3 regions of the Streptomyces sp. HSW2009 genome follow, and region 1 is predicted to be linked to each of the others. Evidence: riboswitches for the same ligand, from Rfam matches in the RefSeq annotation. Region 1 holds a riboswitch; each other region holds the start of a gene.
The links. Region 1 has a riboswitch for cobalamin ahead of metE (5-methyltetrahydropteroyltriglutamate--homocysteine S-methyltransferase). Riboswitches for the same ligand answer to the same signal wherever they lie in the genome.
Positions count from the first base shown of each region.

Region 2: another riboswitch for cobalamin. It lies ahead of AAHZ94_RS17605 (ribonucleoside-diphosphate reductase subunit alpha); the one in region 1 lies ahead of metE (5-methyltetrahydropteroyltriglutamate--homocysteine S-methyltransferase).
Region 3: another riboswitch for cobalamin. It lies ahead of AAHZ94_RS10130 (GHMP family kinase ATP-binding protein); the one in region 1 lies ahead of metE (5-methyltetrahydropteroyltriglutamate--homocysteine S-methyltransferase).

Region 1 covers NZ_JBEHZD010000062.1:5,060-9,075, reverse strand. The annotation lists gene metE (5-methyltetrahydropteroyltriglutamate--homocysteine S-methyltransferase) at 1-2,211, opposite strand, end outside; cobalamin riboswitch at 2,385-2,577, opposite strand; cobalamin riboswitch at 2,937-3,116, shown strand; gene AAHZ94_RS07750 (CoA-acylating methylmalonate-semialdehyde dehydrogenase) at 3,330-4,016, shown strand, end outside.
Region 2 covers NZ_JBEHZD010000220.1:2,497-6,512, forward strand. The annotation lists gene AAHZ94_RS17605 (ribonucleoside-diphosphate reductase subunit alpha) at 1-1,330, opposite strand, end outside; cobalamin riboswitch at 1,489-1,610, opposite strand; gene AAHZ94_RS17610 (TolB family protein) at 1,874-3,526, shown strand; gene AAHZ94_RS17615 (CstA-like transporter-associated (seleno)protein) at 3,834-4,016, opposite strand, start outside.
Region 3 covers NZ_JBEHZD010000090.1:11,380-15,395, forward strand. The annotation lists gene AAHZ94_RS10115 (hypothetical protein) at 1-239, shown strand, start outside; gene AAHZ94_RS10120 (SRPBCC family protein) at 236-649, shown strand; gene AAHZ94_RS10125 (NUDIX hydrolase) at 853-1,317, opposite strand; cobalamin riboswitch at 1,918-2,134, shown strand; gene AAHZ94_RS10130 (GHMP family kinase ATP-binding protein) at 2,488-3,357, shown strand; gene AAHZ94_RS10135 (cysteine synthase family protein) at 3,354-4,016, shown strand, end outside.

The sequences.
Region 1 (4,016 bases):
GACCCACAGCCGCTCGGCGGGGATGGCCGCAAGGCCCATCCGCAGCAGCGCGGCGGTCTCATCGGCGCTCGGCACCCGCGGCGAGTGGATGTCGTACACGCCGGGGCCCGCCTCCCGCGGATAGCCGTGCGCGGCCAACTCGTGCGCCACCTGCATGTGCGAGCGGGCCGCCTCCAGCGAGATGACGTCCGCATCGAGGTCGTCGATGGCCTGCACGATGTCACCGAACTCCGCGTAGCACATATGGGTGTGGATCTGGGTGTCCGGCCGTACGCCAGCGGTGGTCAGCCGGAACGCCTCGGTCGCCCACGCGAGATAGCCGGGCCGGTCGGCGGCGCGCAGCGGCAGCGTCTCGCGCAGCGCCGGTTCGTCCACCTGGATGACCGCGGTGCCGGCCGCCTCCAGGTCGGCCACCTCGTCCCGCAACGCCAGCGCCACCTGCCGGGCCGTGTCACCCAGCGGCTGGTCGTCGCGGACGAAGGACCAGGCCAGCATCGTCACCGGGCCGGTCAGCATGCCCTTGACCGGGCGGCCGGTCAGTGACTGTGCGTACGTCGTCCAGGCCACCGTCATCGGTTCCGGGCGCGCGACGTCGCCGGCCAGGATCGGCGGACGCACGTAACGGGTGCCGTACGACTGGACCCACCCGTGCTGGGTGGCCAGATAGCCGGAAAGCCGCTCGGCGAAGTACTGCACCATGTCGTTGCGCTCGGCCTCGCCGTGCACCAGGACGTCGAGCCCGGCCCGCTCCTGGAAGGCGATCACCTCGCGGATCTCCGCCCTGATGCGCTCCTCGTACCCGGCCGCGTCGATGCGCCCGGCCCGCAGGTCGGCACGGGCCGTGCGCAACGCGGCGGTCTGTGGGAACGAACCGATGGTCGTCGTCGGCAGCAGCGGCAGCCCGAGGTGGGCGCGCTGGGCTGCGGACCGTTCGGCGTACGGCTGGGAGCGGCGCGCGGCGGCGTCCGTCACCGCCGCGGCACGGGCCCGCACCGCCGGATCGCGGGTGATCGGCGACCCGGCCCGGGACGCCAAGTCGGTCCGATTCGCGGCCAGTTCGGCGGCGATGGCATCCGTTCCGCGGGTCAACCCGGTCGCCAGGGTGACGACCTCGCCCACCTTCTGTCGGGCGAACGCCAACCAGCGCAGGAGCTGCGGCTCCACGTCCCGCTCGGCCGATGCGTCCAGAGGTACGTGCAGCAGCGAGCAGGAGGCGGCGACGTCCACGCGGTTGGCGAGGCCAAGCAGGGTGCCGAGGGTGCTCAGCGACGCGGCCAGGTCGTTGACCCAGACGTTGCGACCGTCCACGACGCCCGCCACCAGCCGCTTGCCCGGCAGCCCGCCGGCCGCGGCGAGCGCGTCCAACTGGCCGGCGGCGGACCGCGTGAAGTCCAGGGCGAGCCCGTCCACCGGCGCCTTGGCCAGCAGCGGCAGCGCCTCCCCGAGCCGGTCGAAGTACGAGGCGACCAGCAGCTTCGGCCGGTCGGCCAACGCCCCCAGCGCGTGGTAGGCGCGCTCGGCGGCGGCCAACTCGGCCGGCGTACGGTCCTGTACCAGGGCCGGCTCGTCGAGCTGCACCCACCCGGCGCCCGCCGCCCGCAGATCGGCCAGCACCTCCGCGTACACCGGCAGCACCCGGTCGAGCAGCGTCAGCGGGTCGAAGTCGGCCGCCACCCCCGGCGCCGGCTTGGCCAGCAGCAGATAGGTGACGGGCCCCACCAGTACCGGCCGGGCTGCCAGGTCGAGCGCGAGGGCTTCCTTCAACTCGCCGACCTGCTTGGTCGAGTTGGCGGAGAAGGCCGTCCCTGGCCCCAACTCCGGCACCAGGTAGTGGTAGTTGGTGTCGAACCACTTCGTCATCTCCAGCGGCGCCACCTGCTGGGTGCCGCGGGCCATGGCGAAGTAGCCGTCCAGCGGATGGGCCGCGACGGACGCCCGGTGCCGCTCGGGGACCGCGCCGAGCATGACGGTGGTGTCCAGGACATGGTCGTAGTACGAGAAGTCGCCGGTGGGCACCTCGTGGATGCCGGCTGCGGCGAGTTGGCGCCAGGTGTCGGCGCGGAGTTCGGCGGCGGTGGCCGCGAGGGCGTCGGCGTCGACCCGGCCCCGCCAGTAACCCTCGACCGCCTTCTTCAACTCCCGGCCCTGCCCCTGCCGGGGGTAGCCGTACACGGTGGCCCGTGCTGCCGCGGCTGCGGACTTCGCTGTCACGGAGATCTCCTTCGCGAGATGAATCCCTGAGGTCTCGGCGGACCGAGCGGGCGAAGGAGTGAACAGCCGGGTGGCCGCGCCTGCGCCACGACAGCGCAACCGCCCACCCGGTGGGCACGCCGACCTTCCCGCGAGGTCACCGAAACAACCGCGCACGGTGGCCCGGGCGCGGGCAGCGGGCAGGTCTTCGGACTCGCGGGCGCGTCCCTGACGTACGAGACACCTACTGGCCGTCGCTTCCCAGGCCACCTGGACCCAGTGCGTATGACGACTGTCGTTCCCACTCACCGCTGCGGGGCAGTCCCGGATTCCCACCGGGTTCCCTCTTACGACGCGTCCCGCCTGGCGGACGGGGCGAACCTGCTGCGCCAGTCAGCCTAACCGCAGACGCCGACCGGTGGGGTGGGTGGCCCAGCCGGTGTGGGTGAGGTGGGTCACCTGTGGTGAGGCGTTGGCCGGAGCGCCGGACCGGCACGCCCTGCCGCGCCGGACGTTGGCCGCCCGGGCTGCGCGGCAGCCCCGTACCGACCCGTCGTACCCGGTGTCCGAGCAGGTCAGCGCCGTACGCCGGGGCAGCGGGCGGGGCGCGACAGCCTGGCGCGGCGCGCCAGGCGCGGGCCGCTCGGAGCTGGGCCACCGGGTGGGCCGCCTGGGTGAGCCGCCTGGGTCAGCCGGTCGGCAACTGGGGGAGTGGGGGTGGACTTACTTGGACGTCCAACTATATGTTCGTGAACAAGGCCCGCGGTGTCAGGGAAGCCGGTGCGATTCCGGCGCGGTCCCGCCACTGTGACCGGGGAGTGCGTGCTCAAGCAGGTGGAACGCCACTGACGGACCCGTCCGTCGGGAAGGCGGAGTGCGCGCGCTGATCCGGGAGTCAGGATACCGGCCGCGGGATGGTCCGTGTTTCCACGAGGATGGAGCAGACACGCATGGCACCGGTCGCTACCCATGACCCAGGCGAATCGGCGGAACGCACGGCGTAGACACGCCACTTCCTGACGTTCCGTGACGGCTCTTCGGCCTTCGCGTCCCACGGCACCCGACCCCGCACACCCATCCGGTGGCGGTCGGCCGGCCTGCCGTGCCATCCCGGTTCCCACCTGAGGAGAGCACCTCCCATGGTCCACGAACTCACCCATTTCATCGGCGGCAAGCGCACCCCCGGCACCTCCGGCCTGTTCGCCGACGTCCACGACCCCAACACCGGCACCGTGCAGTCCCGCGTCCCACTGGCCGGGCGTACGGAGACCGAAACAGCCATCGCCGACGCCGAACAGGCACAGCGCGTCTGGGGCGAATGGAACCCGCAGCGGCGCGCCCGCGTCCTGCTCAAGTTCCTCCAACTCGTCGACGCGGAACGCGACTCGCTCGCCCGCACCCTCTCCGCCGAACACGGCAAGACCGTCGCCGACGCCCACGGTGACCTCCAACGCGGCCTGGACGTCGTAGAGTTCGCTGCCGGAATCCCCCACCTGCTCAAGGGCGAGTTCACCGACAACGCGGGCAGCGGCATCGACGTGCACTCGCTGCGCTCGCCACTGGGCGTGGTGGCCGGCATCACTCCGTTCAACTTCCCCGCCATGATTCCGCTGTGGAAGGCGGCGCCAGCCATCGCCTGCGGCAACGCCTTCATCCTCAAACCGTCCGAACGCGACCCGTCCGTACCACTGCGGCTCGCCGAACTCTTCCACGAGGCAGGACTGCCGGCCGGCGTCCTCAACGTCGTCAACGGCGGCGAAGAAGCGGTGACCACCCTCCTTGAAGACCCCCGGGTGCAGGCGCTCGGCTTCGTCGGCTCCAGCCCG
Region 2 (4,016 bases), on a different contig from region 1:
GGACGACCGCGCCGGGCTCCGCCGTCTGGTTGGCGGTCCGGTTGGCGGCGTCCTTGAAGGTCATCCAGCCGTTGCCGGTCTGCGCCAGGGTGCGCATCATCCGCGCGTACAGCACCCGCGCCGGCACGGTCTTGACGGCCTTGCCCGCGGCCTCCGCCGCCCGGTACGCGGCGTCGAACTCCTCGCCCCACAGGTCCACCAGGTCGGGCGCGTCCGCCGGCGAGAACAGCGACCAGTCGGCGTCCGTCTCCACCCGGCGCATGAACTCGTCCGGAATCCAGTGCGCCAGGTTCAGGTTGTGGGTCCGGCGCGCCTCCTCGCCGGTGTTGTCCCGCAGTTCGAGGAACTCCTCGATGTCCGCGTGCCAGGTCTCCAGGTAGACGCAGGCCGCGCCCTTGCGGCGACCGCCCTGGTTGACCGCGGCGACGGAGGCGTCGAGCGTGCGCAGGAACGGCACGATGCCGTTGGAGTGCCCGTTGGTGCCGCGGATCAGCGAACCGCGGGAGCGGATGCGGGAGTACGAGAGGCCGATGCCGCCGGCGTGCTTGGAGAGCCGGGCCACCTGGTGGTAGCGGTCGTAGATCGAGTCCAGCTCGTCCAGCGGCGAGTCCAGCAGGTAGCAGGAGGACATCTGCGGGTGCCGGGTGCCGGAGTTGAAGAGCGTGGGGGAGCTGGGCAGGTAGGCGAGCGAGCTGGTGAGCCGGTACAACTCGCTGACGTCCGCCACCGCCTGCTCGGAGGCGCCGTCCGCGAGGCCACAGGCCACCCGGAGCAGGAAGTGCTGCGGCGTCTCGATGACCTGCCGGGTGATCGGGTGGCGCAGCAGGTAGCGGCTGTGCAGGGTGCGCAGTCCGAAGTAGCCGAACCGGTCGTCGGCCCGGCCCACGCCGGACGCGCCGTCGACGCGGGCGTTGGTCTCCGCCAGGAGGGCGTCGAGCCGTGCGGCGTGCACCCGTACGAATTCCGCCGTCTCGTCGGCGATGAGCCCTTCCCGGTGACCGACGGCGACCGAGGCGGAGAAGGAGACCGCGCCCTGCCCGGCGGCCTCCTCCGCGACGGCCCGGGTGAGCAGCCGCGCGGCGAGTCGCGAGTACTGCGGCTCCTCGGCGATCAGACCGGCCGCCGCCTCGGTCGCCAGGGAGCGCAACTCCGCCTCGTCCGAGCCGGGATGGCGACCGCGCAGCGCGGCGGCGGCGACCTTCCCCGGGTCGGTGGCGGGCAGGTCGGCGGTGAGGTCGGTCAGGACCCGCAGCAGTGCGGTCCCGGCTCCTTCGGCCGCTGACACGGGCACGGACTCGCGTGAAACGGGGTCCGCAGGCGCGATGGTCACGGGGTGGCTCTCCCTCGCTCGGCAAGGGGCCACGCGGGGCGGGGCGGCACGCGCGGGGCAGGCCGCGACCGCGGTCTCGGCATGCCACGCAGCGTCCACCGGCCCAACCCGCGGGGCCCGGACGAATACGACGCCCGGCGGCCGGGGCGGCACCCCGGGCCATGGGCGTACTGTCGGCAGGTCCTCGGACTCACGGCGCGCAAAACGGCACACGTACACCGTTGCGGGACAGTTCCGGATTTCCACCGGATTCCCCTGCGGCGACAGCGAGGATGAGCATACATCTTGTGTTGGCCCGGGCATGCGCCCCCACATCTTGTGTCGGATGGGAAGGAATCCCGTACGGATGTGCTAATGCGTGGTGTTCGTTGGCGGCCCGTCGGGCCCGTCATCACGGGCCGGAACGGTTCGGCCGGCGGGTCGCGCATTGGTGGCTTGCCACAGTCCTGGTGTGTTGACCCCCGCCCCGGAGCGGAGTTGGGTGCGTCGCACGCCGTTCACGGACGACGGCGGACATCGGCAGGCGAAGGGGTGGGAATCGGGATGCGCAACACCCGAGCGAGAACGCGTACGGCGCTGGCGGGGACGGCCTGTGCCTGGTTAGCCGCGGGGCTGTTGGCCGGACCGGCCGCGGCGGCATCGACCGCAGGGGCATCGACCGCGGTGGCATCGACCGCGGCGGCATCGGCCGGCGGGCAGCACGGGGCGAGGGCGTGGCACGGGGCGCCCGGCGCGCCCGGCACGGAGCGGGTGAGCCTGGCGCACGACGGCGGCCAACTGGCGCGCGAGTCCTACGGGTACGCGCTGAGCACGGACGGCCGCTGGCTGACCTTCACGACCGACGCCGACCAGGTGGTGCCCGGCGACACCGACGGGCGTTCTGACACCTTCGTCCGCGACCTGGCGACCGGGCGGGTCGAGCGGCTGGCGTTGACGGGCCCCGAGTGGGAGGTCTCCGACGTGTCGGCCAGTGCCGACGGGATGCTGCTCGCCTTCGCGGCCTGGCGCAGGGACCTGCCGCCCGACCAGCCGTGGCAGGAGGACCTGTTCCTGCACGACCGGCGCACCCACCGCACGGAGCGGCTGCTGCCGCCCAACCCGCAACCGGACAAGGGCCTACAGATGCCGGTGATCAGTGCGAACGGGCGGGTGGTGGCGTTCCAGTCGGTCCGCGCCGACTTGGTGCCGGGCGACACCAACGGGGTCGCCGACATCTTCGCGCTCGACCGCACTGACGGCACCATCCGGCGCGCCAACGTCACCAGCGACGGCGCCCAGGCACCCCGGGCGGCGGCCCGGCCGGTACTCAGCGCCGACGGCCGGCAAGTGGGCTTCATCTCCCGCTCCCCGGTGGGCGACCCGGGGCCGGGCGCGGGGGCGAGCGGGGGGCGGAACGCCGGAGCGGATGCCGGTGCGGACGGTCCGGTGGCGGACGGCCTGGCGATGGACGGTCCGGCGGCGGAGGGGCCGGGAGCGGAGAGGCCTGGGGACGCCGGGGCCGTGACGGGTGTGGGGGACGCCGGGGTGGTGGAGGCTGCGGGGCGCGCCGGCCGCCCGGGTCCGCCGCGGAGCCACCCCCAGGACCTCTGGGGCGAGCGTGGCTCGGGGCCCGGCGCCGGGCTGAGCGCACCGCGCAAGCCGCGCTTCGAGCCGATGTACGTGCACGACCTGGGCACCGGCCGGACCGTGGCCGCCAGCGTGATGCAGGACGGCGCCGAGATCGGCGCCACCACCCACGCGCTCAGCGCCGACGGCCGCTTCGCGCTGTTCGCCAGCAAGTCGGCCGTGGTGGTGCCGGGCGACACCAACGGGGCCTTCGACCTGTTCCTGCGCGATCTGAAGCGCGGTACGACGGAGCGGGTCAGCCGCGCGCCTGGGGGCGGCGCGGCGGCCGGCGACTCCCTGTTCGGCCAGTTCAGCGGCGACGGCAAGACCCTCGTCTTCGTCTCGGGGGCCAGCAACCTGGTGCCCGGCGACACCAACGGGGTCGACGACCTCTTCGCCCGTGACCTGCGCACCGGCGAGGTCGAACGGCTCTCCCTGCGCACGGACGGCACCCAGTCGACCACCCCACCGGACGCGTACCTCACCGACGCCCACGCGCGCACGGTGGTGTTCGGCTCCGCCGACGACCACCTGGTGCCGGGTGACACCAATGCGGCGACCGACCTGTTCGCACGGCACCGGAGGGGGTGAGCGCGCTGGAGCCGCGGCCCCGTGACTCGCGTCGGGACGCCCCGGCTCCGTTGGCTCCGTAGGGGCTCCGCGGGACGCTGGCCCCGTCGCTGGGTGTGGGGCGGGCCCGTGGCTCCGTAGTTCCGCGGGCGGTACGGCGCGATGGCCGTACGGGCAGGGCTGGCCGGACAGCCAGTACGGCCAGTACGGCCAGTACGGCCAGTACGGCCCGTACGGGTCGCGCGGGTGGGGTGGGGCCCCGGGCGGCGGGGCCCGGGGCGGCGCGGGCCCGTCGGCGCTGCACGGGTGCCGCCTGCCGCCCCGGCCCTCAGCAGCAGCGGAAGTCGCCCCGGGGGTCGGCGTCGCGCTCGTCCATCCGGCGCCGTTCGAACTCGGCGCGGCTGTCCGGGACCCGCCCGGGATGCTGCTGGCGGGCGTGCGCCACGTACCGGTCGTACGTGCTCTCGCCGGTGAACTCGCGTACGTACCAGCGCATCCGGCGCCCCCAGTG
Region 3 (4,016 bases), on a different contig from region 1:
CCAAGCAGCACCTCAGCCGACATGTCGCACCACTGGCCAATGGGTCCACCGCACATGCCGTGACCAGGCACGGGGCCCTGCCGCCCGAGTCGAACGGCCGCTCCTTCCGCACCGGCCACCACCTGAATCCCGGTGTCGAGCCGTCCCCTGGGCGCCCGGCCCGCGGCGCGGTGGTGCCCGGCGGCCACGGTCACCGGATCGCCGATGACCGGCTGGGCGGACAGGAGGTCGCAGCATGATCCGCAGCCAACGCGAACTGCTCATCCACGCACCGGTGGAGCGGGTGTGGCGACTGCACACCGACGTCGCCGCCTGGCCGGTGTGGAACTCCGGGATCGACCGGGTCGCCCCGACCGGCACGCTGACCGTCGGCTCCAGCTTCCGCTGGCGCAGCCACGGGCTCGCCGTCAGCTCGACGGTCATCGCGCTCACCCCGGGCCGGCACATCACCTGGGAGGGCCCGGCCGCCGGCATCCACGAGGTGCACCGCTGGACGTTCACTGCCATCGGCGACAACACGTTGGCCCGTACCGAGGAGACCTGGTCGGGCCCGCGCGTGGACGCCGACCCGCAGGGGCTACGGGCCGAGCTGACCCAGTCGCTGACGGTCTGGCTCACGGACCTCAAGCGCACGACCGAGTGCAAGTAGGCGCCGGGGCGCCGATGGCGCGGGGGCGCCACGGGCCGGGGCACCGGCGGATCGGGGCGCCGGCGGGTCGGGGCGGGGGGTGAGGCGGAGCGAGGCGCCCCGCCGCATCCCGCCGCGCCCCGGCGGCACCCCGGACCGTCAGCCCGTCACCTCGTCAGCCCCCGGACCGCGTCAGCCCGCCACCCCGTCGGCGCCCCGGGCCGTCAGTCCGTCGGCAACCCCGTGCGCCAACCGGCCGCCCGCGGCAGCAGCTCCAGTGCGTCGATCGCGGCCGGGGACAGCAGCTCCGGGGTCAGGTCCGCGATCCGGTGCCAGTCGACCGCGCTGGTCGCGCCGTCCGTCTCGGTGACCCGTAGCGTGCCCGGGGCGAGGTCCACCGCGTAGAAGAGGCCGGTCAGGTGCCAGTGCGTGCCGTTGCGGTGAGCGGTGTAGCTCTTGGCGTCCACTAGCCGGACGGCGCGTGGCGTACGGCCGCTCTCCTCGTGGAGTTCGCGGGCCAGCGCCTGGGCCGGCTGCTCGCCGGGGTCGATGCCGCCGCCCGGCAGGTGCCACAGCCCGGGCGCGAAGACCGGCGAGGCGGCGGAGAGCCGGGTCAGCAGCAGCCGGTCGGCCTCCACGACGATCGCGTACGCGGAGACGCGGGTCCTGATGTCCACGGGGTGTTCCACGGGGTACCTCCATCCGCGCCGGTCACGACGGTCGTACCGGCCCCACCATGATCGCGCCGGGGCGATAGCCGGCCGGGAGCCCTGCGGACGACGGGTGGTGAGCGGTGGGCAGCGGGTGGGCAGCAGGCAGTCGGGCGGCGGGCCGTGGTCGACAGCTGGGGACGGCGGGCGGTCGACAGTCGGGCGGCAAGCAAGCGGCGGGCAGTCGGGCGGTGGGCAGCGGACGGCAGTCGGTGGGCCGGGCCGAACCGCACCACGCCGCATCGCACCACGCCGGACCAAACCGCACCACGCCGTACCGCACCGCGGCGCCACGCCACTTCACGCCGGACCACACCGCGCCAGGCCACGCCGGATCAGCACCACACCGCTCCGCACCACGCAGGCCCCGCCCCGTACGGCACGCACAGCCCCACCCGGCCCCCGGCCCACTCACCACGCTGTCCCGATCGCCACACCACTCACACGTGCCACTCCCCTCCCTCGCCAACCAAGCAGTGTCACCCACAAGATTCACTCCAGCTACCGTCTGCATCAGGACAACACCGCTACATCAGGACAACGGGCGAACTCGCTCTGTCCCCTGCGGAGCGGCGCCCCTACGCTGATAGGCGCAGTTGGTTCACGCCATCCACCAGTGGCGTGACGCAAGAGGGAACCCGGTGTGAATCCGGGACTGTCCCGCAACGGTGAGTGGGAGCTCACGCCATCGACGTCCGACCCGCAGTGGCGGGCCGGGAGCGGTGGCCGGTAGCTGTCCGTCGGAAGTCCGGCAGGCCCCATGAGTCCGAAGACCTGCCGCTGCTCACGTGCGTGGTGCACGTGGTGCGTGCACGGTGGCCTCGTGGACTGGGTCGGCGGTACAGGTGGCTGCGCGGGGCCTCACCCCCGCGCTTCGCCCTCGCCCCTCCCCCGTCATCGCTCGGGGCACGGGATGACGAGGGAGGACGCATGGCTGGCCACGGAGTTCCGCAACCGGGCCGATCGGCGCATCGTCCCCGTACCCCCACCGGCGCACCCACCGCGCTTCCGGACACGACGCCCGCCCCCATCACGGCCCCGGCCGCGGCACCCGCGCTCCCCGGCGCACCGCCCGCGCCCTCGGCTCCGTCCGGCGCACCCGCGCCACCCCCGCGCACAGCGCCCGCGCCCCCGCCCGGCGCCCCCATCATGGCCCCGGTTCCGGCCATCGCCGCCGGCGTCTGCCACGGCACCCTCGGCGAGCTCTACCAGGGCCCGCTGCGCGCCGGTCCGACGCCCGACATCGCCCTGGTCTCCTTCCCGGTGGACCGGCACTCCTGGGTGTACTTCACACCGGGCGCAGGACCGCCGGGTCCGCTGCCGCTGGGGGCGAAGGCGGCGACGGCGGTGCGGCTGTTCCTCGACCGGTTCGACCTCCAACTGCCGCCCGGGCACTGGAGCACCCACTCCGACCTGCGCATCGGCGTCGGCATGGCGAGTTCGACCGCCGATGTCGTGGCCACCTTGCGCTGTCTGTTCCGGCTCTTCACGCTGCCGTACGACCAGCAGGTGGTGCTCGGCATCCTGGCCGCGATCGAGCGGGCCGACAGCGTCTTCCTGGACGAGTTCGCGCTGCACCTGAGCGCCCGGCACCGGGTGGTGCGCACCCTCGGCACCGCCATCGGCTTCCACACCGCGTTCGTCACCGAGCCGGGCACCGTGGACACCGGCGCGGTCACCGCGCTGCTGCTGCGCCACTACCGGCGGCGCGGCGAGGAGTACGAGCGGTGTCTGACCGACCTGTTGAAGGGATTCGACACCGGCGACCCGGCCGTCGTCGCCCGGGCCGCCACCACCAGTGCGGTGCTCTCCCAGGAGGCGCTGCCCAAGCAGACGTTCGCCAGCGTGCTCGGGCACCGCGAGCGGTTCGGGGCCGACGGCGTCTTCGTCGCCCACACCGGCTCGCTGGTCGGCTACCTCTTCGCCGACCGCCCGGCCAGCGACGTCAAGTCCGAACTCTCCGCCTTCTTCCGTTCGCTCGGCCACCAGTGCTCATTCGCCCAAGGAGGCTACGGGTGATCCACCCCCACATCGCCGATGCCCTGAAGGTCCCCGATCTGATCCGCCTCACCGACGGCATGGTGCTGCTCCGCTTCGAGTCGATGAAGATCTACTCGGCGCTCGGCGCCGTCCGTGACCTGTTGGACCGGGGCGTGGTGCGCCCGGGCCAGACGCTCATCGACAGTTCGAGCGGCATCTACGCGCACGCCCTCGCGCTCGCCTGCCACCGCTACGGCATGCACTGCCACATCGTCGCCTCCACCACCGTCGACGCCACCACGCTCGCCCAGTTGGAGGTGCTGGGCGCCACCGTGGAGCAGGTGAAGCCGTCCGAGAACCTCAAGCTCGACCAGCAACTGCGGGTGCGCCGGGTGCGCGAGATCCTCGCCGACCACCCGGACGTGCACTGGATGCGCCAGTACCACGACGACATCCACTACCTGGGCTACCGGGAGATCGCGGACGCGGTCGCCGCCGAGTTGGCCGACACGCTGGCCGGCCGGCCGCTGACCGTGGTCGGCGGCGTCGGCTCGGGCGCCTCCACCGGCGGGCTGGTGACCCATCTGCGGCGCACCGACCCCAGCGTGCGGCTGGTGGGGGTGCAGCCGTTCGGCAGCGTCACCTTCGGCAGTCAGGACCACCACGACCCGGAGGCCATCATCGCCGGGATCGGCTCC